Linked DNA regions of Coraliomargarita algicola. The protein of the gene in region 2 interacts with the protein of the main gene of each other region in a pairwise test. Links are inferred from orthologs where the notes say so. Each region holds a gene or a part of one and is shown on either strand. Other genes may lie near its edges. The genes, in order: cysK and cysE.

The links.
Region 1: the proteins of cysE (region 2) and cysK interact in binary tests that used the Escherichia coli proteins (3 or more experiments, as listed by UniProt). The link is inferred for Coraliomargarita algicola from one-to-one orthologs.

What each region holds. Positions count from the first base shown.
Region 1 is NZ_CP138858.1:3,546,846-3,549,967, reverse strand. What follows is about bases 323-3,117. They hold cysK (cysteine synthase A), read right to left. Parts: upstream 2,303-3,117; coding sequence 1,343-2,302; downstream 323-1,342. Other genes in these bases: tadA (tRNA adenosine(34) deaminase TadA), read left to right, coding at 2,742-3,117; infA (translation initiation factor IF-1), read right to left, coding at 2,330-2,611; SH580_RS14550 (hypothetical protein), read right to left, coding at 323-1,213. Also shown: SH580_RS14555 (DUF4838 domain-containing protein), read right to left, coding at 1-256; more of SH580_RS14550, read right to left, coding at 263-322; more of tadA, read left to right, coding at 3,118-3,122.
Region 2 is NZ_CP138858.1:5,028,647-5,031,949, forward strand. Bases 284-3,259 are described here. They hold cysE (serine O-acetyltransferase), read right to left. Parts: upstream 2,177-3,259; coding sequence 1,391-2,176; downstream 284-1,390. Other genes in these bases: SH580_RS20595 (cation:proton antiporter domain-containing protein), read right to left, coding at 284-1,342; SH580_RS20605 (LamG-like jellyroll fold domain-containing protein), read left to right, coding at 2,755-3,259. In the rest of the region: more of SH580_RS20595, read right to left, coding at 1-283; more of SH580_RS20605, read left to right, coding at 3,260-3,303.

The DNA.
Region 1 (3,122 bases), 1.5 Mb from region 2 along the record:
CTTCAGACACGAGCTTGGGCACAGCTCCACTGTGGACTTGTAACTGCTCCAATAAATCGTCGACCGAAGCACGCAGCTCATCCGACATCTGAGGCGGAAGAACGATCGTCGTAATATCTGCAATCGACAACTGAGCCGAGCCGACAGCCTGCTGTGGCTTCCAAGACTGTGCACGATGATCCAGCACAGCCACACAAGGCTGCAGAAATGTAGCCGCAAGAAACGCAAGCGGGAGCGCTTTATTCAGCTTAAGCAAAATCAATTAAGGTGCCGGCGTCGGCACGGCTGGCATTGCAGGTGCGCTACCGCCCCCCATGCCACCTTGCATCATCATGAGCCCCATAATTGGCATCATTGCGCCTTGCAGGGCTTGGTCAAATTGCTCTTGAGTTTCCGCCGCATCGATTTGCCCTAAAATGCCCTCAAACATCGTGATTGCTCCCATGATTTGAGGTTTATTTTTCGCAATCTCTTCGGGCGAAATCGCCTCTAGCTGCGCCTTAGCATTGGCCATATCAGAGGCCCAGCTGCTGGCCATTTCGGTCGGCACCCAACGGTTCTCTACTTTAGAAAATTCCTCAGTATTCACAGTGCCATCAGGCAAGGTCATTTCCAAGGATGCCGTGGTGTCCGTGCTCGCGAGTAATTTCACCGCGCCGAAATCCAATGGATTGGGCTCATCACTCAGCTGAGCAAGGTCCTGGGAAAAATCGACCAAGGTCGAAACCGTCGTCTCGCAAAACGCCAGACCATCAAACGCCTGCAGCCCTTCCGCACTTGCCAGCGAACTATCGGTAAGGGTCTTCACAAATCCGATAATCGAAGGCCATGCAGCCTCAATTTTTGCGATCTGCTCAGCAGGCTTCTCACCACCTAACTGGGTATTTAAGATAAACTCCTTTTGCTTATTCGCCACATCTGCCAAGCGACCAATCAAAGCAAAGCCTTTATTATAGATCTCTGCATCGACCTTAGTGCCCGCCAGTTGCGCCACCGTGTTGACGTCATTTTGATAGCTGGCAGGCATCGCCTCCCAAAGAATCGCCCCGTTGCCGTTGCTCAATTCCGTTGCAATCGTTTGAATGGCCGCATCCGGTGCGTCTGGAATACTTGCTTCCGGTTTTTCTGTGGATTCTGACTTAGAACCACAGGCAGTGAATACGAACGCCGCTAAAGAGACGCAGGGGAAAAGGATTTTTGCAGTAACCGACATATAATTTGCTGGGTTGAGTGAATTTAAAGAAACGATAGGCTGACCGTAGATAGAGGAGAAGGTAAACACAAAAAGCCCCGAACCCGCTAGGGATCGGGGCTTAGTAAAACTATAGTTGCGAACAAAAGCTTAGCTTGCAGTTGCAGCCGCCATCTCTTCACGGGCTTTCTCTGCCAATGGAGTGGAGAGGTAGCGCTCGCCAAAGCTGCATGCAACGGTAACAATCCGCTTACCAGCCATCTCAGGGCGCTTGGCGAGTTCCATCGCCGCCCAAACATTTGCCCCGGTGGAAATACCGACCAGAAGACCATCTTTTTCTGCCAGCGACTGTGCGGTGGCAAATGCGTCTTCATTCGAAACTTTGATCACATCGTCGATGATATCGGTGTTGCAGTTCTTTGGAATAAAGCCAGCTCCGATCCCCTGAATCTTGTGTGGACCCGGGCCCTCGCCTGAGATAACCGCGCTGTTGACAGGCTCAACGGCGACAGTCAGCAGTTCCTTGCGAGACTTAATCACCTCCGACACACCAGTGATAGTGCCCCCGGTACCTACACCAGCGACAAAAGCATCGATATTACCATCAGTCGCGGCCCAAATTTCCTCGGCAGTCGTCTTACGGTGCGCTTCAGGGTTGGCAGGATTTTCAAATTGTTGCGGCATGTAAGCCTTTTCGCCATATTCCTTGACCAATTCTTCGGCGCGAGCGATCGCCCCCGGCATGCCCTTAGGCCCAGGTGTCAAAACAATCTCAGCCCCCAGCATACGAAGCAGCACACGGCGCTCCACCGACATCGTCTCCGGCATAGTAAGAATGAGCTTATAACCTTTAGCCGCACAGACAAAGGCCAATGCGATACCAGTGTTACCTGAAGTCGGCTCAATAATAATGCTGCCCTCGCCGATTTTTCCATCGCGCTCGCCAGCTTCGATCATGGCCTTACCAATACGATCTTTAACACTCGCAAGAGGATTAAAGAACTCACATTTCACATAAATGTCAGCGTTCAGGCCGGCAGTCGTGTTGTTAATTTTTACCAAAGGCGTGCTGCCCACGGTGTCAGTAATGGAGGCGTATAGCTTATTCATGATTCGAGAATATAGGGAGGAAGAGAGCTATCGACGACGTGGACCGTAACTTCGCTTAGGCGCATTGCGCTGCACATGAGCGTTACGTAAACGATAGACGATGCGCGCCTTATCCAAATCGTAAGGGCTCATCTCCATTTTTACGGTATCACCAGTCGTGATCTTAATAAAGTGCTTGCGAAGTTTACCCGAGATGTGAGCGAGCACCTGGTGCCCATTCGCAAGCTCGACACGAAACATAGTGCCCGGGAGGACCGCTACAATTTTGCCTTCGACTTCAACGTATTCTTCGCTTTGTGCTTTTGCCATAGATAATTAGGAAAGCGGCGAGACAATCGCCTTTATACTAAAAGTCAAGAATGCTCTCACATACCACAGTTCCCTCAAGCCTAATCTCTCTTCCTCTATATTTCAATACGCCTCCTTCCAGTCCCATCACATGACCTGTCCCTTCGAAAAGATCTATCCATCCGAACTCAATCGCGACGCCAGCTACTACATGACCCACGCCTACAATGAGGCGATTGAGGCATGGAAAAAAGATGAAGTGCCCATCGGTGCAGTGATCGAACACAACGGACGCATCATCGCTGCCGCGCATAACCAATCGCGCACCGCCAACGACCCAACAGCACACGCAGAAATCCTCGCGATCTCCCAAGCAGCCAACACCTTGGGCGACTGGCGACTCAACGAATGCACACTCTACGTGACCAAAGAGCCCTGCCCGATGTGCTCCGGAGCTCTGGTAATCGCCCGCATCGGCAAGGTTTACTACGGCTTACCCGACCCCAAAATGGGTTGCGTCGGCGGCGCGACC
Region 2 (3,303 bases):
CGAGTGCAATATTGCGGGCATTGGTATCGAGTAGCAATACGTGTTGCTCATCCTGGCGCATCAGTTTACGCGCCAGTTCGCGTCCAAAATGGTGGGCGCCGATGATCACCCAGTCATTGGGAGCGGGGCGCTGGAGGCCCAGCATCTTAGCAAATAATCCTGCAGACAAGCCTTGGATCAATACTGTGGCGCAGATCACTGAGTAGACGAATGATTCCAATAGCGCCGGATCACCGACCGGATTGTCATTGTGGCTGAGGCTCAAGGCGAAGAGTGAGGCCATCGAGGCGGCGACCACGCCCCGGGGAGCCACCCAACTGAGCAGCGCTTTTTCCCGGATATTGAGCGGTGTGCCCCATGCCGAGGCTGCGATACTGATCGGGCGGATGATCAGGATCACCGAAAAGAGGACCCAGCCGCCTCCCATGGTAAAGAAGTCGATGAATTGTTGGAGCTCCAGGCGCGCAACTAATAGTAGAAACAGCATGCCGATCAGTAGGTCGACGATTTCCGCTTTGAAGGCTTTTATCTCACGTAACTGGCGCGGTTTTTTGATGCCGACAATCATGCCCGCAATCGTGACCGATAGTAGGCCGGCCTCTGGCTTAATGAGTTCGGTGGCCCCAAAGATCAGCATGGCGCTGGCGAGTGCGAAGGCATTGGCGATGTTATCCGGCACCCAGTGCTTTTTCATCATCCAGTAGATGGAGTAGCCGCCAATAAAGCCGATCGCGGCACCACTGGCCACGCGTAATAGGAAGCTCGGAATGGCGACTGCGCCGCCGCCTTCCACGACCCATTCAAAACAGAGAATCGCGGTGAATACTCCGATCGTATCAATTAACACACCTTCCCAGTGGAGGATGCTACCCAGTTTCTGTTGCACCCGAATCCGGCGCAGCAGGGGGACGATCACTGTGGGCCCGGTCACGATAATCAAGCTGCCCATCAGCAGGGCAAAGGCCGGTGAGGTATCAAAGACCAGATAGGCGGTCAAACCAGAGCCGAGCCAGGTAATGAGCACCCCCACGGTGAGCAGGCGCTTGATGACGGTTGAAGTTTCTTTAAACTCTTTTAAGTCCAGCGTGAGCGCGCCTTCGAACAGGATCAATCCCACTGCCAGTGAGACGATCATCGGCAGTAAGTCGCCCAAGGCATTGGGGTCCAGTAGCTCCAGACCTTCCGGGCCTAGAGCAAAGCCCCCCAGTAGTAGTAGGACGATGGTGGGCAATTGTAAGCGGCGCGAGAGCACCGTAAGCAAGCAACCGGCGCCGACCGCGAAACAGAGGGCCCAGAGTGCATCCTGGGAGCTGCCCATTGCGAGCTGTGTCAATGAATTCATTGGTTGTGTGTTTATATCGGGTTCACCGTTTGTCTAGCTTTGTCTAGATTAGTCCAGTTTGTGGCACATTCCGAGTGCCGGGCAGACTTCGGAGGCCTGGCCGATGACTTGTGCCGGCACGCCGGCGACGCTGGTGTGTGGGGGCACATCTTTAAGCACGACGCTGCCTGCACCGACCTTGGCGCCTTCGCCAATTTCCACATTGCCTAGAATTTTGGCCCCGGCCCCGAGTAGCACACCAGTGCGCACCTTGGGGTGACGATCGCCGCGTTCTTTGCCGGTGCCCCCGAGTGTGACCTCGTGCAGGATGGATACATTGCTTTCGATGACAGTGGTTTCGCCAGCCACAAAGCTGGTGGCGTGGTCCAGTAAAATGCCGCAGCCGATCTTGGCTGCGGGGTGGATGTCGACTGCGAAAGTCTCCGAAATCAGGCTTTGGAGGTAGAGCGCAAATTCAGTGCGCTTTTGATTCCACAAGTAGTGAGCGACTCGGTAGCAGATCAGAGCTTGCAAGCCTTTGAAGTAGAGCAGGGGGGTGAGCACGTTGGGGCAGGCTGGGTCGCGCTCGTTGACTGCAATCATATCGCAGGCCACATGTTGTAAAATGGCCGGCTGATGCAGGAAAGCTTCCATGAAGGTATCATGCAGCACCTCAATCGACGCCGAATGGTTTACCAGCTTGCGCGTCAGGCGGAAGGTCAGGCATTCCGCAAAAGATCCGCGGTGGAGCACCGTTTCGTTGAGTAAAGTCGTGAGCGCAGGTTCGCGCTCCACGATGTCATGGGCGTGACGTCGTATTTCGTTCCAGTGGGCGTCTAAGTCGATAGCTTGCATAAATTCGCAAATAGTTAGAGAGAAGTCGTCCATATGCCACGCTAAAAAAGCAGGAATCTACACAAATTACAGTGTGTGACGGGGCATATCTGTGGCAGCGGCATCATTGGACGCTTGCCAGCTCGTGAATCCGGTCATTGCAGGCGGGAATCCGGGGCATCAACTGATTTGAGTGATTTGTTACATTTCATTTACGATGAGTCGAACGGCTCTGGAATCATGCATGATTCATCTTTTAAGGCCTATTTTGCCTAATTTATGTCCTGCTTTGATTGTATCTTTCCTTAATAAAAATCTACTGAATATTTTGTTATGCAACTGCCGGTCGTTATTGACGTTAGATCGGATGCCTCCTGATACGAGCGATATTAAGGCGTTGGAAAATCTTATGTGAAAGCTGCGTCTGCAATGTGAAGAAAACCGGTCAAATGTCGCGATTTGTGACCTTGGTTAAGCTTATGTCCCAGTGTTTGACTTGTAGATTCTCCACTTCATTGATCCGCAGCTTTGATGTTTGCGGGCAGCTTCCGTGGGCATCCAACAATTTTGTGAAGAACATTTCATTCGGGATATATAAGATGAATTTCAAAAAACTATTTTTAATTGGCAGCTTCTGTACTGCGCTTGCGAGCGCCAGCACTGCGGGGCTGGTGGCGCATTGGAAACTGGACGAAACATCGGGCACTGTGGCAGCCGATGCCAGCGGCGCAGGGATCGATGGTGAGTTGACCGGTTCGATTGCTTGGGGGGCCGGCAAGGCCGGTAATGCGGCCGTTTTCCCCGGCGTATCGGGTGACTACATTGAATTTGATTCAGATGCATTGAACCTGCAGGGCTCGTTGACGCTTTCGGTGTGGGCGAAATACAATGACATCACCAATTATGGTATCTTTGCCGGTATTGATAGCTCGGGCGGCACTGCGAATGATCAGTTTGTTTTGAAAACCGCTTCTTCGGGCGATGGTCGTATCATTTTTCAGGTGACGGGGGAGGGCGGCAGTTCGGCCACCTTACACTCGACCGATACTTTTAAAAACCTGTCTGAAGCATCGGCCGACGGCTGGATCCACTTGGTTGGGGTGTATCAAGCGGGCGAGTTTGCGCGTTTATATGTGGATGGCTCATTG